DNA from 3 places in the Limnohabitans sp. INBF003 genome. Region 3 is predicted to be linked to each of the others. Evidence: predicted binding sites of a transcription regulator. Region 3 holds the regulator's gene; each other region holds the start of a gene.
The links. The regulator sigma-54, encoded in region 3, starts transcription at its own class of promoters, with help from an activator protein. The targets are predictions, from matches to a motif close to TGGCANGNAANCTGCTTT.
Positions count from the first base shown of each region.

Region 1: a site for sigma-54 is predicted at 3,867-3,884, ahead of ACZ5VE_RS14420 (TorF family putative porin). Genes of this name have one in related genera too.
Region 2: a site for sigma-54 is predicted at 7,121-7,138, ahead of ureA (urease subunit gamma). Genes of this name have one in related genera too.

Region 1 is NZ_AP029222.1:3,077,828-3,087,347, forward strand. It holds gene ACZ5VE_RS14405 (LysR family substrate-binding domain-containing protein) at 537-1,058, shown strand; gene ACZ5VE_RS14410 (ammonium transporter) at 1,169-2,701, opposite strand; gene glnK (P-II family nitrogen regulator) at 2,725-3,063, opposite strand; gene ACZ5VE_RS14420 (TorF family putative porin) at 3,092-3,829, opposite strand; gene ACZ5VE_RS14425 (YifB family Mg chelatase-like AAA ATPase) at 4,028-5,560, shown strand; gene ACZ5VE_RS14430 (hypothetical protein) at 5,670-6,026, shown strand; gene ACZ5VE_RS14435 (amidohydrolase family protein) at 6,093-6,923, opposite strand; gene ACZ5VE_RS14440 (aldo/keto reductase) at 6,920-7,954, opposite strand; gene ACZ5VE_RS14445 (RbsD/FucU family protein) at 8,089-8,529, shown strand; gene ACZ5VE_RS14450 (GntR family transcriptional regulator) at 8,539-9,267, shown strand; gene ACZ5VE_RS14455 (dihydrodipicolinate synthase family protein) at 9,264-9,520, shown strand, end outside.
Region 2 is NZ_AP029222.1:610,478-619,997, forward strand. It holds gene hemW (radical SAM family heme chaperone HemW) at 1-229, shown strand, start outside; gene ACZ5VE_RS02920 (hypothetical protein) at 249-809, opposite strand; gene ACZ5VE_RS02925 (hypothetical protein) at 806-1,174, opposite strand; gene ACZ5VE_RS02930 (Gfo/Idh/MocA family protein) at 1,258-2,223, shown strand; tRNA gene ACZ5VE_RS02935 (tRNA-Ser) at 2,281-2,368, opposite strand; gene ureG (urease accessory protein UreG) at 2,430-3,101, opposite strand; gene ACZ5VE_RS02945 (urease accessory protein UreF) at 3,098-3,787, opposite strand; gene ureE (urease accessory protein UreE) at 3,777-4,349, opposite strand; gene ureC (urease subunit alpha) at 4,505-6,223, opposite strand; gene ACZ5VE_RS02960 (urease subunit beta) at 6,225-6,578, opposite strand; gene ACZ5VE_RS02965 (hypothetical protein) at 6,586-6,756, opposite strand; gene ureA (urease subunit gamma) at 6,775-7,077, opposite strand; gene urtA (urea ABC transporter substrate-binding protein) at 7,302-8,573, shown strand; gene urtB (urea ABC transporter permease subunit UrtB) at 8,738-9,520, shown strand, end outside.
Region 3 is NZ_AP029222.1:186,581-196,100, forward strand. It holds gene ACZ5VE_RS00895 (THUMP domain-containing class I SAM-dependent RNA methyltransferase) at 1-877, opposite strand, end outside; gene ACZ5VE_RS00900 (RNA polymerase factor sigma-54) at 888-2,429, opposite strand; gene lptB (LPS export ABC transporter ATP-binding protein) at 2,470-3,228, opposite strand; gene lptA (lipopolysaccharide transport periplasmic protein LptA) at 3,225-3,857, opposite strand; gene ACZ5VE_RS00915 (thiol:disulfide interchange protein DsbA/DsbL) at 4,001-4,675, opposite strand; gene ACZ5VE_RS00920 (SPOR domain-containing protein) at 4,704-5,357, opposite strand; gene argS (arginine--tRNA ligase) at 5,372-7,069, opposite strand; gene ACZ5VE_RS00930 (PsiF family protein) at 7,247-7,585, shown strand; gene ACZ5VE_RS00935 (LysR family transcriptional regulator) at 7,669-8,595, opposite strand; gene ACZ5VE_RS00940 (hydroxymethylglutaryl-CoA lyase) at 8,667-9,520, opposite strand, start outside.

The sequences.
Region 1 (9,520 bases), 490 kb from region 3:
GGAATTGTGACAACACTCGTAAGTCCTTGATTTACAAGGAGCCGTGCGTGTGGATGTTGCCCTCTCTCATCCAATGACTTCGGAGAGTAGAGAGCCAATACAGGGCGTGATGGGCCCAAAAGGCGGGTTTTCCGGGACCCAAAATCCACACGCAAAACGCGAAACCCCGCCAGGACTGGGCCTTAGCGGGGTGTTCGGTTTTCCATAGAGGGCATCCATGGAAATGAAAATGGTGGAGTAGAACGGATTTGAACTCAACTCCAACCACCACATGTTGCCGGTTTATTAATTCTCAGCCGCAAACCAAACCAACCCACCGTCAACGCTTGATGAAGCGCTGAGACAGGCGCAATCTACAAAGTTCAATAGGCCAAACTACAAAGATCAGTGGGTGGGCTTCAGCAGTCATTCAAATAGACTCAACTTCAGCGTGACAGCAACACACCGCAAATCTGTAGGAATCTGACAATAACTTCTGAAAAATACTGACATAACTTTTCATGTTTTGACACTAACTTCTGAACCCTACACCCCGTGTGAAGGTGTCCCTGCTCGAAGGCAACACCGACCAGCTGATCCACGACGTGGAGAGCGGGCGCATCGACATGGGCCTGGTGTTCCAGACCTCGGACCTGCCCGCCACACTGGACGCGCAACTGGTCATGCACGAGCCGCTGGTGGTGGCCTTGCCAGAACACCACCCGGCGGCGGCTCTGGCCAGCGTACCTTTGGGCAAGCTGGCACAAGAACAGTTTTTGGGCTTTGAGCGGCACAACGGCCCAATGATGTTCGACGCCATCGTGGCCACCTGCATGAAACACGGCTTCAGCCCGCAAATCTTCACCGCCCGCCAGATGCACACCATCGTCAGCATGGTCAGCGGGGGTCTGGGCGTGGCACTGGTGCCCGCCTGCCTGAAAGCCCTGCAACGCGAGGGCGTGGTGTACCGCCCCCTGCGCGGCGACAAACCGCTGGTGGCCACCGAAGCGGTCTGGCGCAAGGCCGACCAGTCGCCGGTGATGCAGGCTTTTCGGCTGATGCTGCCCGAGGTGAAGTGAAGTACGGCGGCAACGGGCCGTGTCTGTGCCCCCGCCGCCCAAGAAAAAGCCCGCAGGGCGCAAGCGCTGCGGGCTTTTGAGAGGCCGGTGGCTGGACGCCACCCGACGCATCAACCGTGGTAAGCCGACTCGCCGTGCGAGGAGATGTCCAGACCTTCGCGCTCTTCTTCTTCCGAGACACGCAGACCGATGGTCAGGTCCACGATCTTGAAGGCGACCACCGAGACCACACCCGACCAGACGATGGTCAGCATGACAGCTTTGGCCTGAATCCACACTTGTGCAGCGATGGAATAGGCATCGGGCGTAACCATGGCCACGGTGACCCAGTCGCCCACGGCGCTCGGGCCACCCAAAACGGGCGAGTTGAAGACACCGGTCAGCAAGGCACCTACGATGCCGCCGACACCGTGCACACCGAACACGTCAAGCGAGTCGTCAGCACCCAGCATTTTCTTCAGACCGTTCACACCCCACAGGCAGGCAAAGCCGCCGATGAAGCCAATGATCAGCGCACCGCCGATGCCGACGTTGCCTGCGGCTGGCGTGATGGCGACCAAGCCGGCCACCGCACCCGAAGCCGCACCCAGCATGGAGGCTTTGCCGCGCATCAGGGCTTCACCCACGCACCAGGCCAACACGGCACCCGCTGTGGCGATCAAGGTGTTGATGAAGGCCAGTGCTGCGAAACCGTTGGCCTCCAGAGCCGAGCCCGCGTTGAAGCCGAACCAACCCACCCACAGCAAGGACGCACCCACCATGGTCAAGGTCAGGCTATGAGGGGCCATGGCTTCACGGCCATAACCCACGCGCTTGCCCACCATGAAGGCACCCACCAAGCCAGCCACAGCGGCGTTGATGTGCACCACGGTACCGCCAGCGAAGTCCAGCGCGCCCCACTGCCACAGCAGACCGGCTTTGGATGTCATTTCGTCCACGACTTCTTTGGAAGCGTAAGCGTCAGGACCCATCCAGAACCAGACCATGTGCGCCACAGGCAAGTAGCTGAAGGTGAACCACAGCACCATGAAGGCCAGCACCGCAGAGAACTTGATGCGTTCGGCAAAGGCGCCCACGATCAGCGCACAGGTGATGCCTGCAAACGTGGCCTGGAATGCGGCAAACGAGATTTCAGGGATGTAGACACCCTTGCTGAAGGTGGCCGCGTTGGCAAAGGTACCTGCGACGTTGTCCCAGATGCCTTTCATGAACAGGCGATCCAAGCCGCCAATGAACGCATTGCCTTCGGTGAACGCCAGGCTGTAGCCGTAAACGAACCACAGCACGGTGATCATCGAGAAGGTGACCACGACCTGCATCAGCACCGACAGCATGTTTTTGCTGCGCACCAAACCGCCGTAGAACAAGGCTAGGCCGGGAATGACCATCAGGATCACCAAAATGGTGGACAGCATCATCCAGCCGGTGTCGGCCTTGTTGGGCACGGGGACTGGGGCGGCTTCGGCTGCAGCGGGGGCTGCGGCCGCTGGCGCGGCAGGCGCAGGTGCCGCATCGGCCTTGGCTTCGGCAGCAGGTGCCGTCACGGCGGCAGGCGCGGTCTGTGCAGTGGCGACAGAAGCCGCACCGAACACACCCAAACCCAAACTCAGGCCCAAGGCCAGGGTTGCGAGCAGTTTTTTCATTTGTTGACTCTCTTTCTTGTCTGTCAAAGGGCTTCGCCGCCGGTCTCACCGGTGCGGATGCGAACCACTTGTTCGAGGTCATAAACGAAGATCTTGCCGTCGCCGATCTTGCCGGTGCGGGCACCGGCTTCGATGGCTTCGATCACGCGCTCGACCAGTTCGTCAGAGACAGCGGCTTCGATCTTCACTTTGGGCAAAAAGTCCACAACGTATTCAGCGCCACGGTACAGCTCGGTGTGGCCCTTTTGGCGACCAAAGCCTTTGACTTCGGTCACGGTGATACCCTGCACGCCGATGCCCGAAAGCGCTTCACGCACTTCGTCCAGCTTGAAGGGTTTGATGATGGCGGTCACCAGTTTCATGATGGCTCCTTGTTGGAATTGAGGGAGATCAGAAGGCGTATTTCAGGCCGACGACCAGGCCGGTCTTGCCGGTGAACTTGCCAGCGGGCGTGACGTACAAAGCCTTGTCCGCGTCTGTGCCCACCACAGCCGCTGAAGCGGACAAACCATTGCCCAAGTCTTTACCCAAGGTCAACGAATAGTCTGTGTACGAATAAGTGGCGTTGTTTTTGACGGATTGGTAGCCCACGTGCGGCACCAGGCTGAAGCCGCTGCCCAGATCGAACGTTCCGCTCAAGTCCACGTAATAGCTGTTCTTGCTGCTTGCGAAGCCGAACAGGTTGGACACGGCATGCGAGTACTTCAGTGTGGCGGGGCCAAACGTGGCTGCACCGTAGAGTTCGTTGGTGTTGGCACTCACCGCCAGTTTGTTGCTGGGGTACTCATAGCGCAAGAAACCCACGTCATAAGCGACATCGCCCACAGCACCTTTGTAGCCACCGTACAAGTCGACCTCGACATTGGCGTCACCGCCTGCATCCTTGATCCACTTGATGCTGGAACCCCAGGCACCCACATAGAAACCGCTCTTGTCCGCGTAATCCACGCCACCTTGCAAAGCAGGCTTCAGACGTGACTGGGAAATGCCACGGTAACGGTAATCAGTGGTGGCACCGACGTTGAAGGACAGGCTGCTCTCAGGTGCTGCCACTGCTTGGGCTTGAGCCAAACCGCTTACAGAACCCAAAGCCAGGGCGATCAAAGAAGGAACGAGGATTTTTTTCATGAGGAACTCCAATGAAGTGAAGAGAAGACAAGCACCTCATGCAGATAGCGTGCCAACCTGCCTTGACTGCACGTTCCAAGGGCATTTACCAGTGCGCGCTCACTCTGTGCATGGTTGAATGGCATTCAAACAAGTCCGGTGCGTGAGGTCTGCGTGCACGGACACACACCATGCACCAGCGTGGGGCAGGGAGAAAATATGAGTCTCAGTTTGGTGCGTAGCCGTGCATTGATCGGCTTGCAAGCGCCAGCAGTCACCGTTGAGGTGCATCTGGCCAATGGCTTGCCCAGCTTCACCTTGGTGGGCTTGGCCGATGTCGAGGTCAAGGAAGCGCGTGAACGCGTGCGCTCCGCCTTGCAAAACAGCGGGCTTGAGTTTCCGCACAACAAACGCATCACCGTCAACCTGGCCCCTGCCGATTTGCCCAAAGACTCCGGGCGGTTGGACTTGCCCATTGCATTGGGCATTCTGGCGGCCAGCGGCCAGATTGACGCCAACCAACTGGCCGATTACGAGTTTGCGGGCGAGTTGTCTTTGTCGGGCGAGTTGCGGCCGGTGCGTGGCGCGCTGGCCATGAGCCTGGTGCTGCGCCAGCAACAGGTGCGCACCCGCTTGGTGTTGCCACCGGGCAGCGCCGAAGAAGCAGCCTTGGTGCCCGATGCCACCGTCTTTAGGGCGCGCCACTTGCTCGATGTGGTGCAACAGTTTTTACCGCCCTCGAACGAGCCCCCACCCGAGCCCGGCGATGGCTGGGCTCGGGTGGCACCCACCACGCCCTCGGTACCTCCACTGTATGCCGACCTGGCCGATGTCAAAGGCCAGGCGGGCGTGAAACGGGTGCTGGAGATCGCTGCTGCCGGAGGACATTCCTTGCTCATGGTCGGCCCGCCCGGTTCGGGCAAGTCGATGCTGGCGCAGCGCTTTGCAGGTTTGCTGCCGCCCATGGGCACCGAAGACGCACTGGAGTCGGCAGCGATTGCCAGCCTGGCGGGACGCTTTGACCTGGCCCGCTGGGCGCAGCGCCCCACAGGCCAGCCGCACCATTCGGCCAGCGCGGTGGCGCTGGTGGGTGGCGGCTCGCCGCCCCGCCCGGGTGAGATTTCGTTGGCGCACCATGGTGTGCTCTTTCTCGATGAGCTGCCCGAGTTTCCAAGAGCCGCTTTGGAAGCCCTGCGCGAGCCCCTGGAAACAGGCACCATCACCATCGCACGGGCCGCACGGCGGGCCGAGTTTCCGGCACGGTTTCAATTGATTGCCGCCATGAACCCCTGCCCTTGCGGCTACTTGGGCAGCGCCACGCGGGCTTGCCGCTGCTCGCCCGACCAGGTCAGTCGTTACCAAGGCAAGCTCAGCGGCCCATTGCTGGACCGGATTGATTTGCACATTGAGGTGCCCAGCCTGCCGGCAAAGGATTTGCTGAGTTCACCCCCCGGCGAAAACACCCAGACCATTGCCGCACGCAGTCTGGCCGCCCGCGAACGTGCCCTGGCCCGTCAAGGCTGTGCCAACGCCGACCTGCAAGGCCAGGCCATCGACACCCAAGCCCGCATGAGTGACAGCGCCAGCGCCTTGCTGCAAAAAGCGGCGGCCAAACTGGGCTGGAGCGGGCGCAGCGTCCACCGCAGCCTGAAAGTGGCACGCACCATCGCCGATCTGGCAGGCAGCGACACCATTGAAGCCGCGCATGTGGCCGAAGCGGTGCAATACCGGCGTGTCCTCAAAGAGCATTGACCGCCCCCGTCACAGCTGCTTACAACTGAGCGAAGCCCATCACCCAAGGCTGTCAACGTCTTGCAGGCCATCACGTTATGGGTGAACACGGTCTACCCTGAGGCTCCCCATGAAGAAAATTCTCGGCACTTTGGTCATTGCACTCTCCGCTGCTGCCCTCAGCACCCCTGCATTGGCAGATGGCCCACGCGGCTACCAGCAGCGCCAATACACGGGCCACCAACACCGCTCTTCGGACTGGCTGGGTCCACTGATCGTCTTGGGCATTGCAGGCGCAGCCATCAGCGCAGCGGCCAACCAGCCCAGCTACGCACCACCACAGGTGACTTACGTAACGCCTGCCGTCACGTACATGCCGCCGCCTCAGCCCGCTGGCAGCAGCTACTTTTGCAGCTCAGTCGGACAGTTTTATCCGAACACGTCTTACTGCCCTGAAGGCTGGCAACTGGTTTACCCGGCACGTTGAGGCCGCCGGTCCAACCCACAAACCCCATCAACAGCGCGTGCCCCTGATGCCCGATATTTCGCCCGATCAAAGGCTGTAAATTCGCCGGGCGTTGTCGCCCAGCACCGCATTTTGTTTTTGCGCTGGCAATCTGGCCAGCACATCCAGAGACAGTTCACGCCATTCGGCATACGATCCAGCCAACTCCAGCACGGGCCAATCACTGCCCCACAGCAAGCGCTCAGGACCCCAGATGTTCAGCAGGGCCTCGCACCAGGGGCGAGCCACATCCACAGGTTGACCCGCCGGGGCCTCGGTCCACAAACCCGACAATTTGCACACCACTTTGGCCGGATCTGTCTGGCGGGCCAGTTGCGTCATCGCCTCGCGCCAGGGGCCCATGGCCGTTGCGTGGATGACGGGTTTGGCCCCATGGTCCACCACCACGGTCAAATCGGGGTGGGCCTGGGTGAGCGCCAGGATGCGCGGCAGGTGCACCGGTGTGATCAGGGCATCGAACACCAGAGCGCTGCGGGCCATGGCCGACAGCACGGGCTGGATGGCGGGCTGCAAGATCCAGTCAGGGTAACCCAGGTCTTGCAGCATGGGCCGCAGGCCTTTGAGCAAGGGCTGCTCGGCGCAACGCGCCACCTGCTGCACGGCGTCCGGGGCCAGCATGTCGATCCAGCCGACCACGCCCAGCACGGCGGGGTTGTCCTGCGCTTGCTGCAACAAAAATTGTGTCTCCTGCTTCGTAGGTGCCGCTTGCACCAGCAGGCCACCGGTCACGCCCCGGGCCCGGGCTTGGCGCTGCCAGTCGGCCACGGACACATCGCGGTAAATGGGGGCCAGCTCGGGCGTGAGCCAGCCATAGTCGGCCCGCGCCAGTTGCCAGCAGTGGAAATGGGCGTCGATCATGCCAGTGCTCCCGTTGTTGGTGCTTCTCCTGGTGTTGGCGCTTCGGCAGGCATCCAGCCTTCGTGGCGCAGCTGCTGCCAGAAATCGGCCGGAATCACTTCACGCTGGGCTTGCCGGGCCGCTTGCCACTGGTCGGCACTGCGCACGCCCAGCATGACGATCTGCGTGGCCGGGTGGGCCAGGGCGAACTGCAAGGCGGCAGCGGGCAGGCTCACGCCGTGCTGGTCGCACACCGCCTGCATGCCCAGAGCTTTGTCCACCCAGGCCTGTGCGGCCGGGGCGTAGTTGAAGCTCAGCGGGCGATCTGCCGCCACGCGCGTGGCCAGGATGCCGGAGTTGAACACCCCGCCCAGCGCCAGCGCCACGCGCCGCCTGAGCAACTGCGGCATGAGCGTGGGCAAGGCGGATTGATCGAGCAAGGTGTAGCGGCCCGCCAGCATGAGCACATCCAGATCGGCGTGGCGCAGCACCTGCTCGACGATCTGGTGGTCGTTCACGCCGAGGCCAATGTGGCTGAGCAGGCCTTGGGCTTTGAGCCGTGCCAGCTCGGGCAAGGTCTCTTCCAGCACCTGACGCAACACGGCGTCGGCCTGGGCGCCGTGCGTGCCAGCGTCGATGTCGTGGATGTAGACCGCATCAAGCTGGGCCAGACCCAGGCGCTGCAGGCTGTCTTCCACACTGCGGCGCACGCCGCTGGCCGACAGGTTCCAGTGCTGCACAAAAGGCAAGGTGTTCACATAGCTGTGCTGTTCATGCGGCACCTGGGCCTGCGGGGTGAGCAAACGCCCCACTTTGCTCGACAGCCGCAAGCTGCTGCGCGGGTGACCGCGCAAGGCGTCGCCCAGACGCCGCTCGGACAGACCATGGCCGTAGTGCGGCGCAGTGTCAAAGCTGCGGCAGCCGTCAGCCCAGGCAGCATCGACCACGGCACGGGCCTGCGCATCGTCCATGGCCTCAAACAGATTGCCCAGCGGCGCGCCGCCCAATCCCAAACGGGAACCGTCGGTGCATGGCAAAAAAGCAGGGATCATAAAAATTTCCAGCAAGACATGCCTTGCATGTTACGGAGCGCAGCACCCCGTGACCAGTGCTGTCGCAAATGCCGCACAACAAGGGTAATCACCGGTATGAATCGAGCGAATCATAACTAACATGTTAGTCAGTCATGTTGAAAAATATTTCCCCGATCCTGACGCCACAATTGCTTTTTGGCTTGGCCAAACTGGGCCATGGCGACGAAGTGGCCTTGGTCGATGCCAACTTTCCGGCCGACCGAGTGGCGCAACAAGCGGGTGCCATGCTGGTGCATTTACCCGGCCTCAACACCACCGAGGTGCTGCAAGCCGTACTGAGCGTGTTGCCACTGGACACCTTTAACAGTGCCTGCGCTTGGACCATGGAAGTCGTGGGCGATACACAGACAGTGCCGGTGCCGGTAACCGAGTTCAGGCAAATGCTGAAGGCACAAGGTGAAGCCGAACCTGACACCTTGGAACGGTTTGCTTTTTACACGCAAGCCAGCACAGCCAGACTGGTGGTGCAAACCGGCGATTTGCGCAAATACGCCAACCTCTTGCTGCGCAAGGGTGTCATCTCCACCGACTGAGCAGCGAACATGAACGCCACCAATTCCAGCCAGTCGCTGCGTGCTCGCGCCTACGAAAATTTTCGCCAACAAATCCTGCGGGCCAATGTGCGCCCCGGGCAATTCGTCTCGCAACGGGAATTGATGCAGCTGCTGGACATGCCGCTGGGTGCGGTGCGCGAGCTGATCCCACGTCTGGAGGCCGAAGGCCTGCTGCGCACCGTACCGCAACGCGGCCTGCAGATTGCGCATGTGGACCTCAAGCTGATCCACAACGCCTTTCAGCTGCGCGCCATGCTGGAGCGCGAAGCGGCGCTGCATTTCGTGCAGGCGGTCAGCGATGCCGATTTGGCCAACATTGAGCAAGCCCACTTGGACATCGTGCAACGCGCCGAGCAAGGCCCGATCACCGACGAGCTGCTGACCGAAGCCACTTCGGTGGACTGGGGGCTGCATGACCTGATGATCGACACCCTGGGCAATGAGCTGATCTCCCAGACCTACCGCATCAACAGCTTGCGGGTGCGTCTGATTCACTTGGAGCGCTCCACGTTGTCGGCCGAAGTCTTGCTGCCCGCCATGCAGGAACACCTGAACCTGATTACGGCCCTGAAAGCCCGCGATGTGCAAGCCGTGGCGGAGCACGTGGCCTTTCACATTCACAGTGCACACCAAAGGGTGTTGGGCCAAGACCGCCGGGTTCTAAGTACACCCGTCTCCATCGACATTTCATCCACAACACTCACGGAGCTCACTTGACCCCCTCGCTCACCAACAGCCGCAACGGCTTTCAAGGCATCTGGCCGGCCATGCTCACGCCGCTCGATGCCCAGCTGAACATAGACCACCCCAAACTGGCGGCACATGCCTTGTCACTGATCCAAGCGGGTTGCGGCGGCGTCACCATCTTTGGAACGACAGGCGAAGGCCCCTCATTCTCCTTGCAAGAACGCAAACAAGCTGTCGAGAAACTGATCGCCAACGGCATACCCGCTGAGCGCATCATGGTTTC
Region 2 (9,520 bases), 420 kb from region 3:
AGAATTGCCTTTTGAGTTCATGCTGAACGCCTTGCGCCTGAAGGGTGGGTTTGATTTGGCCGACTATGTGGACCGCACTGGCTTGGCCATGACGAGCATTCAGCAGGGCTTGCAAGAGGCTGAGAAGTTGGGCTTGATTGGCCGTGACCTGCACCGGGTCTGGCCGACAGAAAAAGGCTTTGATTTCTTGAGCGATTTGCAAGCCTTGTTTTTGACTGAAGCAGATTGATCTGCCCAGTCATGGACCTTTAAATGCGCTTGATTTTGATGCGTGAGAGCAGCAGTTTGAAGCTGTAGAGCATCAGCAACGCGCCAATGGCGTCGCCAATGAACATAGGCCACACGTCGACCCAAATGTTCACATCGGCGCGTTCCAGCAGCAACCAGACGAGGTGATGTGCCACCGCATTGGCCGCTGCAAAAATCAGGGTGAAGTTGAGCAGGCGCTGCACTGTCATGTCTTGCAGCAGGGGCTGCGTGCGTTTGCCGCGCTCAAGGATTTTCAGAACCCACAAAGGTGTGAATCCTGAAACGACACCATTCACGAGTGCCAGCCCCATGCCGGTGGTGCCCAGAGCGTCCCGATCGAGGAACCAAGTCCCCAACATGATGCCCATGGCACCAGACGTGCCCAAGACCAACACCAGGATGACCCGAAAGCCTGCGGGCAAAAACACCCAATTGACGCCTTCGCGGTACGCCAGGCCCGCAAACAGCCATCCGTTGAGTTGAAAGAAGCTCGCAAACAGAAACGCACTGCCAAGGGTCAGTGCGATCGTTTCAAGAGCTTCTTGAATGGAGAGTCTCATGCAGTCAGGGTTTGATGCGCCGCTTGCATGGACTGCCCCAGATGGCTGAAGTAATCCAAGGTCCGTTGGGTCGGAATCAAGAACTTGGCCCGGCGGTCGCCTTCCAAATTCAAGGTGCTGAGCATGTCTTTTTCACGCAGGCGCGTGATGCGTTTGTGCAATGTAGCGGGTGAGCCCAAATCAGCCAGCGCAATGGCTTCGCGCACGGTCATCGGCTGGTTTTCGTACCAGCGCAAGACCACGGCTTGCAGCAAGGCTTTTTCGTTGGCATCCATCTCCATGCCATTGGGCAGGGCTTGAATGACTCTGGTCAACTGCAAAAAGCGCAGATAAGCCGAGGCGAAAGGACTATTGGTGTTTTCCATAAATTTGATTTTATCGAATTTATGTCAAGAATTAAAAACCTTGGGATCATGAATGGTTAAGCTTCAGGGCAAAGGAAACAAACATGACACATCGATTGGCCATCATCGGTCTTGGCATCATGGGCCGACGCATGCTTGAAAACGCGTTGCAACACCCGGCTTTTGAGGTGTCGGGTGTGTGGGACCCGTCTGCCCAGTCGCTTGCCAAAACGCTTGACACCATGCCCGGTGTGGCCGTTCAAGCCAGCGCCGAAGCGGCCATGGCCGGTGCCGATGTGGTTTATTTGGCGTGTCCGCCAGGACCCCGCAAAACCTATGCCTTGCAGGCGGCAGCGGCCGGGCAAGGTGTGTTCATGGAAAAACCCCTGGGCACCGAGAACGCACAAAGCCGCGATCTGGTCGCCCAGTTGCGTCATGCCCGTTTGCCGGGCGTTGTCAACTTCACCCAAGCGGCATCGCGGGGTTTTGAAGAACTGCACCGGGCCATCCATGCGGGTGAAACAGGCGAGATTTTGGGCATTGACATCGTCGTCAATTACCCCGCCTGGCCCCGCGCCTGGCAAAAAGATGCCGATTGGCTGCGATTGCGCCACGAAGGCGGTTACACCCGGGAGGTGATCTCACACTTCCTGTTTTTGGCGGGTCGCTTTTTGGGACCACTGACTTTGCAACAGGCCCTGCCGCGTTACCCCCAAGACCCCACACTGTGCGAGCTGGACATGCTGGCGCGGCTGACCACAGCAGACGGCAAGCCCGTGACGGTGATGGCCACCACTGGGGGGCAGCAGCCCGATCGGCAAGAAGTCACCGTGCGCGGTAGCCGCATGAACCACCAGTTCAGGGAGTTCTACCAACTGTGGCGTTCAGACGGTGGGCCATGGCAGGAGGCACTCGACTGGACCACCGAAGACCCCCGCACCAGCGCGTTGCAGCGTCAGCTGAGCGAAGTGGATTTGTGGCTGCAAGGCAAGCCCCACAAGCTCGCGACAGCCGAAGAAGCACTGGCGGTGCAGGAGCTGGTGGAGGCGATGTTGGTGGGCAAGGCCTGATTGGGCGAGCCCCATGCAAAACGCCCCTCAAGAGGGGCGTTTTGCATGGGGGGTGTCTGGCGGAAGCGGTGAGATTCGAACTCACGGACCCTTTCGAGTCGCCGGTTTTCAAGACCGGTGCAATCGACCACTCTGCCACGCTTCCTTGGGGCCAGATTGTAACGATTTAAAACCGGGGTTTTGTGGGGGTTCCGGCCAGAAACGGGTCAAGCTTGGCTCAGCATGCCCCTTTTCTCAATAAATGCCACCACTTCGGCCAAGCCATCCAGCGTTTTGAGGTTGGTCATGACCCAGGGGCGGGTCTCGGGGTTGGGGCGCATGCGGTCGGTATCGGCCCGCATCACGTCCAGCGATGCGCCCACATGCGGGGCCAGATCGGTCTTGTTGATGACAAACAGGTCGCTCTTGGTGATGCCGGGGCCGCCTTTGCGTGGGATTTTTTCGCCCGCGGCCACATCGATCACATAAATCGTGAGGTCACTCAGCTCGGGGCTGAAGGTGGCGGCCAGGTTGTCACCGCCGCTCTCAATGAAAACCACATCGGCATTGGGGAACTTCTCCAGCATGCGGTCGATGGCTTCGAGGTTGATGGACGCGTCTTCGCGGATGGCCGTGTGGGGGCAACCGCCCGTTTCCACACCCATGATGCGCTCGGCGGGCAAGGCCCCGCTCACGGTGAGCAGGCGCTGGTCCTCTTTGGTGTAAATGTCGTTGGTGATGGCGATCAGGTCCCAGCGCTTGCGCATGGCTTTGCACAGCATTTCGAGCAGGGTGGTTTTGCCGGAGCCGACCGGCCCACCGATGCCCACGCGCAGGGGCGGCAGTTTTTTGGTGCGGTTCGGGATGTGGTGCAGTGCAAAAGAGGATGTGCTGTTCATGATCGGAAGATTCGGGAGTATTGGGTTTCGTGGCGGGCGGACAGGATGGCCAACATGGGGCTGAAGGCCTGGCGGTCTTCATCGTTCAGGTGCATGGCGGTTTGCACCGCCAGCGGTATTTCTCGGGACAGCCGGGCCAGCATGCGCTGCCCTGCGCTTTGGCCCAGAGGCACGGACTTGAGCGCGGCTTGGGTCATGTTTTCGGCCCAGCCAAAGGCACAGGCTTGCAGGGCTTGGTCGATGGGCGTTTGCGCCAGTGACAAGGCCAGCGCCATGGCCAGGGGGTAGGTGGGCGGTAATTTTGCGCAGCAGGCCAACTGCGTGTCGCTCGCTTGTTGCAGGTTGCGCAGCCAGTCGAGCAGTGAGCGGCCCATTTGTTCGGTTTGCAGGCGCATCTCGGCCGTCTCGCGGGTGGCCATGACCCAGTTGTTCAAGGCTTGCAGGCGGGTCGTGTCCATGCACTGCCAGGCGGGGATGGCTTGCGCCAGCACCGCCATGTCGCCGCGCGACTGCGTCAGGTGCAGCTGGTCGACCACCCAATCGGTGGCGCTGTGTTCGTCGTGCACCAGACCTTGCTCGATGGCGGCTTCGAGGCCTTCGGAGTACGAAAAGCCGCCGATTGGCAGTGCAGGTGATGCGAGCCAGATCAGTTGCAACAAACCCGAAGGCGCGGTGTCAGTGCTCATGCTTGCAACCGGGGCCGTGCACATGGGGCTCGGCCCTTGTGGCCTGCTCATCGTGTGAATGTATGTGGTCGTGGTTGTGAACATGACCGCCATGCGAATGGCCACCGTGGTCACCATAAGCGCCGCTTTCGGGCTCAAAGGGCTCCGACACGGTCACCACCGTCATGTGCATGGCACGCAGCATGTCGGCCAGCACATGGTCGGGCTCGATCTTCAGGTGGTCGGGCTGCAGCTCGATCGGTACATGGCGGTTGCCCAGGTGGTAGGCGGCGCGGGTCAGGTCGAAGGGCGAGCCGTGTTCGGCACACGCGGTGATGCGCAGCACCGCTTGCGGTGCAGCCTCCACGCGAATCAGCGAGCCATCTTCGGCCACCAGCACGTCGCCGCCGCGCACCACGGTGCCGCGTGGCAAAAAGATGCCCAGCTGGCGGCTGTTGCTGTCGGTCGCGTCAAAGCGGCTTTTCTGGCGAACGTCCCAGTCGAGGGTGATGGTGCTGGCGCGTTGGACCAGCACGCGGGCCAGGCCGCGGCCTTGCGGCATGAGTTTGGAGCAGTGAATCAGTGTGGACATTGAAAATGGATGTGAATCTGGCGACGACAGACAGTGCCAGAGCATCTGTTTTGTGGGAGGCCGCCCCTGCGGGCGAATGACGGCCAGCGCAGAACGAGCTTTCGCGAGCAGGGGCTCGCTCCCACAAAAACATCGGGCATGGGCGTTCAGAACAAAAAATAGCGTTGCGTCATGGGCAGGCTGGTGGCCGGTTCGCACACCAGCAGCTGGCCGTCGGCGCGCACCGCATAGGTCTGGGCATCGACTTCCATGCAGGGCGCGTAGTCATTGTGGACCATGTCTTTTTTGCCGACTTGGCGAATGTTCTTCACAGCGCTCAGTGTTTTGGCCAAGCCATAACGCGCACCGATGCCCGCCTGCAAACCCGCCTGCGAGACAAAGGTCAGCGAGTTGCGCGTGAGCGCACCCCCAAAGCTGCCAAACATGGGCCTGTAATGCACCGGCTGCGGTGTCGGGATGGACGCATTGGGGTCGCCCATGGCTGCCAGCGCGATGAAGCCGCCTTTCATGATGAGAGCGGGCTTCACACCAAAAAATGCGGGTTTCCAGATCACCAGATCGGCCCACTTGCCCGCTTCGATGCTGCCCACTTCGTGGCTCATGCCGTGCGCAATCGCAGGGTTGATGGTGTATTTGGCGATGTAGCGTTTGACACGGGCGTTGTCGTGGCGGTCCGTGTCGCCGGGCAGGCTGCCGCGTTGCTGCTTCATTTTGTGTGCGGTCTGCCAGGTGCGGATGATGACCTCGCCCACCCGGCCCATGGCCTGGCTGTCGCTGCTCATCATGCTGATGGCACCCAGGTCGTGCAGGATGTCTTCGGCCGCAATCGTTTCCTTGCGGATGCGGCTTTCGGCAAAGGCCAGGTCTTCGGCAATCGCCGGGTCCAGGTGGTGGCAGACCATGAGCATGTCCACATGCTCGTCGAGCGTGTTGATGGTGTAAGGCCGTGTGGGGTTGGTCGACGACGGCAGCACATTGGCTTCGCCCACCACCTTCAAAATGTCGGGCGCATGCCCGCCGCCCGCGCCTTCGGTGTGAAAGGTGTGGATGGTGCGGCCTTTGAAGGCGGCCACCGTGTCTTCGACAAAGCCCGACTCGTTGAGCGTGTCGGTGTGGATGGCCACCTGGGTGTCGGTTTCTTCGGCCACGCTCAGGCAGTTGTCGATGGCTGCGGGCGTGGTGCCCCAGTCTTCGTGCAGCTTCAGGCCAATCGCGCCTGCGCTGATCTGTTCGTGCAGCGCGGCAGGCAAGCTGGCATTGCCCTTGCCCAGAAAGCCCAGGTTCATCGGAAAGGCGTCGGCCGCCTGCATCATGCGTTCGATGTTGAAGGGGCCGGGCGTGCAGGTGGTGGCAAAGGTGCCGGTGGCCGGGCCGGTGCCGCCGCCCAGCATGGTGGTCACGCCGCTGGCGAGCGCTTCGTCAATCTGCTGCGGCGCGATGAAGTGGATGTGGCTGTCGATGCCGCCTGCGGTGACGATCAGGCCTTCGCAACTGATGATCTCGGTGCCGGGGCCAATCACAATGTCCACGCCCGGTTGGGTGTCGGGGTTGCCCGCCTTGCCAATGGCTGCGATGCGGTTGCCTTTGAGGCCGATGTCGGCCTTGACAATGCCCCAGTGGTCGATGATGAGGGCGTTGGTCAGCACGCAGTCCATCGCACCTTCTTTGTTGGTGCGCTGTGATTGCGACATGCCATCACGGATGGTTTTGCCGCCGCCGAACTTGACCTCTTCGCCGTAGCCCCCGGCTTGCAGCGTGAAGTCTTTTTCAACTTCGATCACCAAGGCCGTGTCGGCCAGGCGAACCCGGTCGCCCACGGTGGGGCCGAACATTTCGGCATAAGCGCGTTTGTCGATGTGGGCCATGTCAAGTGGCTTTCTGTGCGTTGTCGTTCAGGAGGATGTCGGGTGCACCGTCAAGTGGCCCGTTGGTCAGGCCCCGAAAACCGAACACCACGCGGTCACCGGCGTAGTCCACCAGTTCTACCGTGCGTTGCTGGCCGGGCTCAAAACGCACGGCGGTGCCCGAGGCGATGTTCAGCCGCATGCCTTGTGCCGCAGCGCGGTCAAAGCGCAGGCCTGCGTTGGTCTCGGCAAAGTGGTAGTGCGAGCCCACCTGAATGGGGCGGTCACTGGCGTTTTGCACCACCAGCGTGCAGGTGCGACGGCCCACGTTCAGGGCGTGTTGGCCGGGGTCAATCAAAAGTTCTCCGGGGGTCATACGCGACTCACTTTTTTCCCAAATAAACAGCCAGGGCCACCAAGCCGGTTGCGACCACAAAGCCGAGCACGTCGGTGCTGTGCCAGTGGGAACCTCCCAGGCCGTGCCCGTCGTGTGCCCAAGCGGCAGAGCCCAGATTCAAGAGGGCGAAAGAAAGTGTCAAAGCCAAATTTTTCATGGGTGTCCTTTTGAATGTTCAAACGATGGGTTGGTGCACGGTCACCAATTTGGTGCCGTCCGGGAAAGTGGCCTCCACCTGGATGTCGGGGATCATTTCGGCGATGCCGTCCATCACGTCGGCACGCGTCAAAACGGTGCGGCCTTCGCTCATGAGTTGGGCCACGGTCTTCCCGTCCCGTGCGCCTTCCATGACGGCGGCGCTGATCAGCGCAATGGCTTCCGGGTAGTTGAGTTGGAGTCCGCGCGCTTTGCGGCGCTCGGCCAAAAGGCCTGCTGTGAAGATCAGCAGCTTGTCTTTTTCTCGAGGGGTTAATTCCATTTTGGTGCGTTCTGAAAGAGTGGGTGCATTGAATGCATCCCATCAAGCAAAGAGCGTGCCCTTTATAGGGGCTTGGAAAATTTCTAGGGCAATGCCATGGCCATGAAGTGGGTGCAAGGGTTCTGCTTTGGGTTGGCACGCCGCTTGCAAGAGAGGTTCCAGCGTTGCAAGCGCTCCGCCCTTTTGTTGAACAAACCTACTTCCCTGATTGGAGTGATCTCATGATGAACCGCCGTGGCAACCTCAAAGCCCTCGCCACCGCCGCAGCCTTGGTGGCGGGCAGTTTGACTTTTTCTGTTCAGGTACTGGCCGCTGACACCATCAAGGTGGGCGTGCTGCACAGCCTGTCGGGCACCATGGCCATTTCCGAGACCGTGTTGAAAGACACCGTGCTCATGGCCATTGACGAGATCAATGCCAAAGGTGGCGTGCTCGGTAAAAAGCTGGAGCCCGTGATCGTGGACCCCGCTTCCAACTGGCCTTTGTTTGCTGAGAAAACCAAGCAGCTGCTCGGTCAAGACAAAGTTTCGGTGATCTTTGGTTGCTGGACTTCGGTGTCCCGCAAATCGGTGTTGCCCGTCGTGGAAGAAATGAACGGCCTGCTGTTCTACCCCGTGCAATACGAAGGTGAAGAGCTGTCCAAAAACGTGTTCTACACAGGCGCAGCGCCCAACCAGCAAGCCATTCCCGCAGTGGATTACCTGATGAGCAAAGAAGGCGGCGCGGCCAAGCGCTGGGTTTTGCTGGGCACCGACTATGTGTACCCCCGCACCACCAACAAAATTTTGCGCGCTTACCTGAAAAGCAAAGGCGTGAAAGATTCCGACATCGATGAGAAGTACACCCCGTTTGGTCACAGTGATTACCAAACCATCGTGGCTGATGTGAAGAAGTTTTCTGCCGGTGGCAAGACCGCTGTGGTCTCCACCATCAACGGCGACTCCAACGTGCCTTTTTACAAAGAACTGGGCAACGCGGGCCTGAAAGCCAAAGACGTGCCCGTGGTGGCCTTCTCGGTGGGTGAAGAGGAATTGCGCGGCGTGGATACCAAGCCCTTGGTCGGTCACTTGGCTGCATGGAACTACTTCATGAGCATCAAGAACCCGGCCAACGACGAGTTCACCAAGAAGTGGGCGGCTTATGCCAAAGCCAAGGGCATCGCCGGTCACAAAGACAAGCCTTTGACCAACGACCCGATGGAAGCGACCTACATCGGCATCAACATGTGGAAGCAAGCCGTTGAAAAAGCCAAGTCGACTGACACCGACAAAGTCATTGCTGCCATGGCCGGTCAAACCTTCAAAGCACCAAGTGGCATCACCAGCAAGATGGACGAGAAAAACCACCACCTGCACAAGTCGGTGTTCATCGGCGAGATCAAGGCCGATGGCCAGTTCAACGTGGTGTGGAAGACACCGGGTCCGGTCAAAGCCAAGCCATGGAGCCCTTACATCCCCGGCAACGACGTCAAGCCTGACGAACCTGCCAAGAAGTGATCGGTTAAGAAGTGATCGTTTGAAAGCGTGAACCCTGTCGGAGTAGAAGCTCCGGCCTACAGGTCAATTTGTACTTTGTAGGTCGGTGGCTTCAGCCCCGACATGACTGTTTGCCGGAGCTGAGGCATCAGTCCGCAGCGTTGTCAGACCCAGAGATGAGCAAAATGAAAAAATGGATGGTGAAAGGTGCGTTGATCGTCAGCGCCGTGTGGGGCCTGACGGCTGCGCACGCCTTGACGGTTCAGGAGGCCCGTGGCATTGCGGTCGGAGAGAGCGATGCCCGCGTGGAAGCACTGGCCAAAGCGGTGGCCCAGGGCGATGAAAAAACGGCAGCCTACCTGCAGGCGCTGTCGGACGATGTCGTCAAGATCAGCAAAGACCAGGTGATCATGGTCCGTGATGGCCAGGGCACAGACCCGGTCACGGGCCAGTCGGTGCCCGTGCCTGCTGATGCCGAAGATGTGATGCTGAACAACCGCCTGCGTGGCGAACTCGACACCGCCTTGGCGGCGCTCAAGTTGTTCAGCCCTGATGTGAAGGTGCGTCGCCTGGCGGCCTTGTCATTGCTCAAAGAACCCGATGCCAGCCGCAAGCCCTTGCTGGACAAGGCCTTGGCTGCCGAAACAGATGCCACCGTGCAAAGCCTGGTGCGTCAGGCCCGCGCTGCAGCGCTGCTGGCCAGCGATGCACCCAACGACCGCTTGCTGGCCGCCCGCGAGCTGGCCGACAGTAAACAGCCCGAGACCTTGTTGTTGCTGAACCAGCGCCTGGCTGATGAGCAAGAGCCTTCGGTCAAGAAACAAATCCAGACATCCTTGGCCACAGTGCAGGACAACTTGCGCTGGGGCGAGCGCTTGGGCGCTTTGTTCACGGGGGCCAGTCTCGGCTCCATCTTGCTGCTGGTAGCGTTGGGTTTAGCCATCACTTATGGCTTGATGGGCGTGATC
Region 3 (9,520 bases):
GCAACGCGTCGCCACCCCGGAACTCGATCACGCCCGACACCCCTGCGCGCTCGGCATTGCGCTCGGCAAAGTCAACCATGCGGAAGGCCACGTCGCTGCCAAAGATGGGCGCGGTGGGTTCGTGCTCCAGATCGCGGGCTTCTTCGATCAGGCCTTGCCACACGTGGTTCTGGAAGGGCAATAGCTTTTCAAAACCAAAGCGCCGCTGCAAACCGGGGGCAATGCCGCAGGCGATTTGAGCCGCTTCGATCGGGATGGTGCCGCTGCCGCAGCAGGGGTCATACAAAGGCACGGTGGCGTCCCAGCCACTGGCCGCGATCATGGCGGCGGCCAGGGTTTCCTTCAAAGGCGCGTCGCCCTTGTCGGTGCGCCAGCCGCGCTTGAACAGCGGCTCACCCGAGGTGTCGATGTAGAGCGTGAGGGTTTCGGGCGTGACGTGGGCATAAATGCGCACATCGGGCCAGGTGGTGTCCACGCTGGGGCGCTCGCCGCGTTTGGCGCGAAAACGGTCGGCCACCGCGTCTTTTATTTTGAGGGCCGCAAAGTTCAGGCTGGTCAGCGGGCTGTGTTGCGCCGTGATGTCGATTTTGAAGGTTTGTTTGGGTGTGAACCAGATTTCCCAGGCCACTTCGCTGGCGGCGTTGTACAGGTCGTTTTCGTTGCGGTAGTCGGTCACCGACAGCTGCACCAGCACGCGCTGGGTCAGGCGGCTGTGCAGGTTGATGCGCATGGCGTCGCGCCAGGAGGCGCGGGCCATCACGCCGCCGCGTCCGGTCATCAGGTCATGGCCGGTCAGCCCCGTGATGGCGTGGACCTCGTCGGCCAAAAAGCCCTCGACGCCAGCGGCGCAAGGCATGAACAGGTTCAATGAATTCACTCGAATACTCTCAAAGGGTTTTGCGCAGGTTCGCAGGCGCGATCTTCAGGGCTTCGCGGTATTTGGCCACCGTGCGCCGGGCGCAGTCGATGCCTTGCTCTTTCAGCATTTCGGAAATCTGGTTGTCAGACAGGGGTTTGGCCGGTTTTTCGGCCGCCACAAACTGCTTGATCAGCGCGCGCACGGCGGTGCTCGATGCCGCGCTGCCGCTGTCGGTGCCCAGGCCCGAGCCAAAGAAATACTTCAGCTCAAACGTGCCTTGCGGCGTGGACATGTATTTGGCCGTGGTCACACGGCTGATGGTGGACTCGTGCATGCCCAACTCGTCAGCGATTTCGCGCAGCACCAGCGGGCGCATGGCCAGCTCGCCGTGCGTCAAAAAGTTCTTTTGCCGCTCGACGATGGCGGTGGACACACGCAGGATCGTGTCAAAGCGCTGCTGGATGTTCTTGATGAACCAGCGGGCTTCTTGCAGGCGTTGTTGCAAGCCCGCGTGTGACGAGCCTTTGCTGCCACGCAGCGCGTTGGCATAGATGTCGTGCACGCGCAGCTTGGGCATCACGTCGGGGTTGAGCTGGATGCGGAATTTGGGCGTGGCCGTCTTGCTGGTGTTCACCACCAGCACGTCGGGAATGACGATGTTTTGTTCGGCCTGCGCAAACGGGCGGCCGGGTTTGGGCTCCAGCCGGGCAATGAACGGGATGGCGGCTTTGACCATGGCTTCGCTCAGGCCGCAGGCCACGGCCAGGCGCTTGAAGTCGCGTTTGGCCAGCATTTCCAGCGGCTGGGCACACACGGCCAGTGCGGCCTGGGTGACTTCGTCGTCGGGTGCGTCTTTGAGCAAGGCCTTGATCTGGATGCGCATGCACTCGGCCAAGTCGCGGGCACCCACGCCCACCGGTTCGAGCGATTGCAGCAAACCCAGCGCCACGGTGAAGCGGTGCACCAGTTCGTCCAGTTGTTCGTAGTCCTCGCTGCCTGCCAGACTGGCGGCCAGCTCGGGCAGGGTGTCGGTCAGGTAGCCATCGTCGTTGAGCGACTCGATCAGAAAGCGCAGGGCCGCGCGGTCAATCTCGGACAGGCGCAGCGACAAGGCCTGGCGGTGCAAAAAGTCGGTGAGCGAGCCGCTGCTGCGGGCCAGGTCGATGGCGTCGGCGGTTTCTTCGCCGTTGTTCTGGCGTGGTCCGGCGTCGCCGCCCCATTCGCTGTCGTCGGGGCGCATGTCCACGCTGCCGTCGCCGTCCCAGCTTTCGGCCACATCGGTCACGGCTTCGTCACGGGTTTCGCTGGCGCTGTCATCGCTGCTGCTGGCCGTGCTGGCTGTTTCACTGACGCGGTCGCCCAGACTCACTCGGGTGTCGGTCTGGTCCAGGCCAAAAGCCTCCATGGGGGCTTCTTCTTCGCTGCGCTCCAAAAACGGGTTGTCGTCCAGCATCTGGTCGACCTCTTGTGACAACTCCAGCGTGGACAGTTGCAGCAGGCGGATCGATTGTTGCAACTGGGGCGTCAGCGCCAGGTGCTGGGACATGCGAAGCGACAGACCGGGTTTCATGGCTGTGCTTTCAGGTAGTGTGCGGACGGTATGCGGTTCATCACATTCGGAAGTGTTCGCCCAGGTACACCCGGCGCACCTCGGTGTTGGACACGATCTCTTCGGGGGTGCCAGCCGCCAGCACGCGGCCTTCGCTGATGATGTAGGCGTGGTCGCAAATGCCCAAGGTCTCGCGCACGTTGTGGTCGGTGATGAGCACACCAATGCCACGTTGCTTGAGGAAGGCAATGATGCGCTGGATTTCGATGACGGCGATCGGGTCGATGCCGGCAAAGGGTTCGTCCAGCAAGATGAAGCGCGGGTCGGTGGCCAAGGCGCGTGCAATCTCGACCCGGCGTCGTTCGCCGCCAGACAAGGCCACGGCGGGCGAGTCGCGCAGATGGTCCACCCGCAGGTCGGCCAGCAGTTCACTCAGGCGTTTTTCAATGTCGGCCTGCGGCAGTGCCTGGCCTTGTGCATCGGTTTGCAGCTCCAGAATGGCACGCACGTTGTCGGCCACGCTCAACTTGCGAAAGATGGAGGCTTCTTGCGGCAGATAAGACAAACCCATGCGTGAGCGCTTGTGGATGGGCATGCGCGTCACGTCTTCGCCGTCGATCAGTATCTGGCCGCCATCACCGCGGACCAAGCCCACGATCATGTAAAACGAGGTGGTTTTGCCAGCGCCGTTGGGGCCCAGCAGACCGACCACTTCGCCCTTGCCTACCTGCACGGAGACATCGTGCACCACCTTGCGGCTGCCATAGGCCTTTTTCAGGTGGTGTGCTTCCAGTCGACTGGTCACCAGTGGCTCGCTCATGGTTTTTGACTTTCGCCTGCACTCGGGCTGGTCCGCAGTGCGGGGGCTGCCGAAGTCGGTGCCGTTGTGGGGGGCGACGGCGTGACCGTTTTCCGGGGGGTCAGCACAGCGCGCACACGTTGGTCGCGCGGGTCTGTGGCTTTGGCACCTTTGGGGGGGGCATCAACGGTCATCACTTCGGTGGTGTTGTTGAAGACGATTTTTTCGCCATTGATTTGGTCGGCCAATTCCGTGCCGCGCAAAATCCGGACCTCTGCCCGCTGGATCAGTGTCACCACATCGGCCTGGCTGTCGTAAATGGCCATTTCGCCTTCGCCTTCGGTGAACTCGTCGACCCCTTCGCGTTTCTGGCGAAAGAACACCCGTTCTTTGGGCGCCGCCCAGACGTGAGCCACTTGTTGGCCTTGTTTGTCTTGTTGCACTTCCATGCGCGCACCGCGCAGCACCATGGTGCCCTTGAAAGCGACCACGTTGCCGATGAAATGGGTGAGCAGCTTGTTTTCGTCGTGGCGCATCGCATCCGCCTCAATGAGCATGGGCTTGTCTCGGTCGGCTTTTTCGGCCCAGGCAGGCGTGCAAAACAAGCTCAGCGCTGCGGCGAGGAGGCTGATGGTTCGGAGAATTGTCATTGGGGGCATGAATCTTGCTGATGACGAATTTTGATTGTAGAGGCAAGAGCGAGCAGATCGCTCTTGCTGCGTGTGCCAAGGCATAAAAAAAGCCCGCTCAGGTGACTCACCCGCGGGCTTGGGTTGGGCCTGCTGGCGCAGGCTCAGTTTTTCTTCTTGGCTGCTTTGGCGGTGCTTTGGGCAGGGCGCGACTGGGCGATCAGGGCTTCTGCCACTTTCAGCGCTTGCTCCATGCTGCCAGCCAGTGTGCCGTCCACGTAATAGCGGCCGGCCACCCCCAAGGAGGGCACGCCTTCGACTTTGAAGTCGTTTTGCAATTGGACCGCACGCTTGAGTTTGCTGGCCAGGCCAAACGATTTGTAGATCTCGTTGAACTTGACTTTGTCCAAGGGCTGCTTGTCTGCCCAGGCCAGCACGCTGGCATCGGTGTTGAGTGGCAGCTTTTCAATATGGACCGCAGCAAACACCTTGGCATGCAGGGTGTCGAGCAAATTCATGGCTTCGAGCGTGAAAAACAGGCGCTGCTGCGGCGCAAAGTCGTCGCGGAAAGACACTGGGATGCGGCGCACCACCACATCCTTGGGCGCATTTTTGACCCATTGGGCAAAGGTGGGCTCAAACGCATTGCAGTGGGGGCAGCTGTACCAAAAGAACTCGATGACTTCGACTTTGCCTGTGCCCGCTTCGGTGGCCACAGGACGGTCCAGCGTCAAGAAGTCTTTGCCGGACTTGAACACAACAGCTTGGGCCCAGGCGGCAGAGGTGCTGAGCCACGCGGAGGCAGTCACCAAGGCGGTAGAGAAGAAACGGCGTTTCATGGGGTGCTCCAGATCATGAAGGGTGGGTTCAGCGCTGAACACGCACCAAGGTGTTTTCAATGCCGCTGCCCTCCAGGCGGGTGCGAATCTTTTCAGCGGCGGCTTTGTCTGCAAAGGGGCCCAAGCGTACACGGAAGATGGTGCGGCCGGCTTGATCTCGCTCAGAGACCTTGGCATCCAGGCCCATCATGGCCAGCTTGGCTTTTTGGGCATCGGCGTCGTTGCTGGTCCGGTAAGCGCCGACCTGGATGACGTAGTCAAACGGATCGGCACTGGCGCTGGGGGCGGCAGGGGTTGAGAGCCCCGACTTGGATTTGGCCAAATCAGCCAAAGGGTCGGCAGTGACCGCTGGACGCGGCTCGGTCTTGCTGACTTCGGGTGTGCTTTTGACAGGTGCCGTGGGCGCGGGTTTGTCGGCGACGGCATTCGGTGCGGGTGTGGCGGTGGTGCTTGCGGGCACCTCTGCGGGTGGTTTGGGCTGGAACACACCGTTCGGATTCCAATCCTTGTTTTTCTGGCTTTCCTGCACGTCCTGGTCGTTGGTGCGTGGCTGGTTTTTGTTGGAAAAAGGTGTGGGCACCTTGGTCACATAAACGGCCACAGCCAAAGCCACACCCAGACCGAGCACCAGCCCGATGATGAAGCCCAGAAAAGTACCGCCGCGTTGGGGGTGGAGTTGCATGCTGTTGAGTCCGTTCACATTTTTTGGGGTGCTGACACGCCCAGTACTTGCAGGCCATTTTTGAGCACCTGTGCGGTGGCCGCGACCAGGGCCAGGCGGGCGGTCTTGACCGCTTCGTCGTCCACCAGGATGCGCTCGGCGTCGTAATAGCTGTGGTACAGCGAGGCCAGGTCGCGCAGGTAAAAGGTCACGTCGTGCGGCGCAAAGTCGGTGGCCGCAGACGTCAGCATCTCGGGGTACTTGGCCAAAGCCAGCATGAGCGCATGGGCTTGCGGGCTTTGCAGTGGCGACAAATCGGCCTTGGCCAAGGTGGCCACATCGCCACCGTCTTTTTCTTTCCAAGCGGCCAGCACCGAGCAGATGCGGGCGTGGGCGTACTGCACGTAATAGACCGGGTTGTCGTTGTTTTGCGCCAGCGCCAGGTCGATGTCGAAGATGTATTCGGTGTCGGGCTTGCGCGACAGCAAGAAGAAGCGCACCGCGTCCTTGCTGGTCCACTCGATCAGGTCGCGCAGCGTGACATAGCTGCCGGCACGCTTGGAGATCTTGACCTCTTCGCCGCCCCGCATCACGCGCACCATGGTGTGCAGAACGTAGTCGGGGTAGCCCTCGGGAATGCCCACGCCTGCAGCCTGCAGGCCTGCGCGCACCCGGGCAATCGTGCCGTGGTGGTCGGTGCCCTGGATGTTCACCACACGGCCAAAACCGCGCTCCCATTTGGTGATGTGGTAGGCCACATCGGGCACAAAGTAGGTGTAGGTCCCGTCGCCCTTGCGCATGACGCGGTCCTTGTCGTCACCGTAGTCGGTGGACTTGAGCCACAGCGCACCGTCGTGCTCATAGGTCTTACCCGCTTCGCGCAGTTTTTGCACGGCGGCGTCGACCTTGCCGCTGGTGTAGAGGCTCGACTCCAGGTAATAGTTGTCAAACTGGACATCAAAGGCCTTCAAGTCCAGGTCTTGCTCGTGGCGCAGGTAGGCCACGGCAAACAGGCGCATGCCGTCCAGATCGTTCAAGTCACCGCTGCCTGTGAATTCGCGGTCATCGGACTTGACGGTCTTTTTAGCCATGAAGTCGTTGGCGATGTCCTGGATGTAGTCACCGTTGTAAGCCGGTGCATTTTCGCCACTGGGCCACTCGGCATCGCCCGGCTTGAAGCCCTTGGCGCGCAGCTGGGTGGAGTTGGCCAAAGTGCCAATCTGCACGCCCGCATCGTTGTAATAAAACTCGCGGTAGACCTGCTGCCCCTGTGTGGCCAGCAGGTTGCAGATCGCGTCGCCCAAGGCGGCTTGGCGGCCATGGCCCACATGCAGGGGGCCGGTGGGGTTGGCCGAGACGAACTCGACCAGCACTTTGTCGGTTTTGGCGCTTTGGCTGCCAAAGTCGGCACCGGCTTGCAGCACCTCGTGGACCACCGCCTGCTTGGCCGCGTCCTTGAGACGGATGTTGATGAAGCCTGGCCCGGCGATCTCGATCGCGTCCACCCAGCGTTCAAATGCGGGCGTCAACAACAAGGCCGTGCGCAGGGTTTCGGACAGCTGCCTGGGGTTTTGCTTGAGGGCCTTGGCCAGTTGCATGGCGGCCGTGCAAGCCAGGTCACCGTGGGAGGCCACTTTGGGGGATTCAAATGCCGCGCGCGCACCGGCGCCGGGTTGGAGTTTTTCAAGCTCTGCGGCCAGGGCCGTGAGCAAATGTTGTTTGGCAGAAAGCATAGGGAGCGATTTTACGGGGATGGGGTGGCTTGCCGCCGGGGTGCCTGCAGCAGGGGGCGTTTTTCTGTGCGGCCATTACAGTTGCTCACAAGGGGTGTCGACCTGCGGCGGTTTTTGCGCGTTAATGAAGGGTCTGCACATCCGTGCAGCATTGATCATCTTTTTGGGAGTTCATTCATGCGTCATTCCATCTCTGTTGCTGCTTTGGGTTTTGCCTTGGTTTCTGGCATGGCTTTCGCTGCGGGTCCCGCTGCCAATGCGGCTTCTGCTGCTGCACCCGCTGCTGCCGCGTCGGCCCCCGCCGCAGAAAAAACCCCTCAGCAAAGCAAAATGGCCACCTGCAACAAGTCGGCCGAAGGCAAAAAGGGCGATGAGCGCAAAGCCTTCATGAAAGATTGTCTGAGTGCCAATAAACAAGAAAAACAGCAAAGCAAGATGAAAACTTGCAACGCTGAAGCCGCGGGCAAAAAAGGCGATGAGCGCAAGGCTTTCATGTCTGAATGCCTGAAAAAGTGATCTGAGGGCGTAGAAAGCGCACGCCTTTCCTGCCTGAAGTACATCGGCCCGGCTTGTCCGGGCTTTTTTGTGCCCGCAGGGGATCAATTGAGGCTTGTTTGCCAGTAACCGGCTTGAGCGTAGTGGTGTTTCAGGTAGTCAATCCACAGCCTCACCCGCAATGGCAAGTGCTTGCGCTGCGGGAACACCACAAAGATGCCGTTGGGCGGGGCGGCAAAGTCTTCCAGCACCGCCACCAGCTGGCCCGACTGGATTTCGCTTTCGACTTCCCAGGTGCTGCGCCAGGCAATGCCGTAGCCCGCCAGGCACCAGTCATGCAGCACTTGGCCGTCCGAACAGTCGAGCGGACCACCGGGGCGCAGGTGTGTGACTTCGTGGCCCGGTTCGGTTGGCGTGCGAAAAGCCCAGCCTCGGGTTTGTGAGGCATCGCTCGACAAGGTCAGGCAATCGTGCTGCAACAGGTCGGAGGGCTGCAAAGGCGTGCCGCGCCGCGCCAGGTAAGCCGGGGTCGCGACGCACAGGCGGCGGTTGTCGGCCATGCGCACGCTCACCAGAGACGAGTCGGGCATGTCGCCCACGCGCACGGCGCAGTCAAAACCCTCGGCCGCGAGGTCCACCACCCGGTCGCTCAGGTTGAGCGAAATCGACACATCGGGGTGCAGTTCGCGAAAACGCGGCACCAGCGGGGCCACATGGCGGCGGCCGAAACCGGCCGGGGCGGTGATGCGCAAATGCCCACTGGCCTTCACGCCGCCTGCTGACACACTGGCTTCGGCGTTGGCCACATCGGAGAGCAAGCGCTGACAATCCTCCAGAAAAGCGCTGCCTTCGTGGGTCAGGGTGATGCGCCGGGTGGTGCGCACCAGCAGCTTCACGCCCAGGTTTTCTTCCAGCGCATCGAGTCTGCGGCCAATGATGGCCGGGGCCACGCCCTCGGCCCGGGCGGCGGCGGTCAGGCTGCCTTTGGTGGCAACCGAGACGAAGGTTTCGAAGGCTTTGAGCTTGTCCATGCGCCCCGATTATGCGGGTTCAAGGTTGCAATGCTGCCGCCGCCGTGGGTGATTGGTGTGTGCAGAGGTGCTCAATAGCCGGGCCAGCCCTTGGGCAGGCCCGCCTCGGGCGTCATGCCATAGATGGGCTCGCCAGGCAGCCCGGCTTGCAGTGGGGCGCGTGCGGCCATGAGTTGGGTCAGGTCGATTCCAGTGGACACGCCCATGGCCTCGAACATGAAAACCAAATCTTCGGTCACCACATTGCCCGATGCCCCTGGCGCATAAGGGCAGCCGCCCAGGCCGCCGAGTGAACTGTCGAAGGTGCGCACGCCCGATTCGTAAGCGGCCAGGCAATTGGCCAGGCCGAGCCCCCGGGTGTTGTGCATGTGGGCCGAGCCTGTGAGAGCGCCGATTTCTTGAAACAGGCGCTTGAACAAGCGACTCACTTGCGCCGGGTTGCCCATGCCCGTGGTGTCCGACAGGCCAATCTCGTCCACGCCCGTTTCTGCCAGCAACACCGCCAGGCGGACCACATCGTCTTCGGGGACTGCCCCTTGCAAGGTGCAGCCAAAGGCGGTGGACATGCCCACCTCAACGGGCACGCCCGGCGCGATCTCGTCGCGCAAGCGCAAAACCGCCTTGACCTCTTCGACCATGGCTTCGGGCGTCTTGCGCACGTTGGCCATGGAGTGCGCAGGGCTGGCCGATACCGGGAGGGTGAGCTTTTGTGCGCCCGCTTGAAGTGCCGCTTGGGCGCCCCGCAGGTTGGGCACCAGGGCCATCACCCGCACGCCTGTGTGGCGCAAGGCATGCTGCACCACTTGCGCTGCATCGGCCATTTGCGGTAGCAGTTGGGCGGGCACGAACGAGGCGACTTCGATCTCGCGCAGCCCAGCAGCTGCCAGTGCATCGATCCAGCGCAGCTTGTCGGCGGTGGGCATGG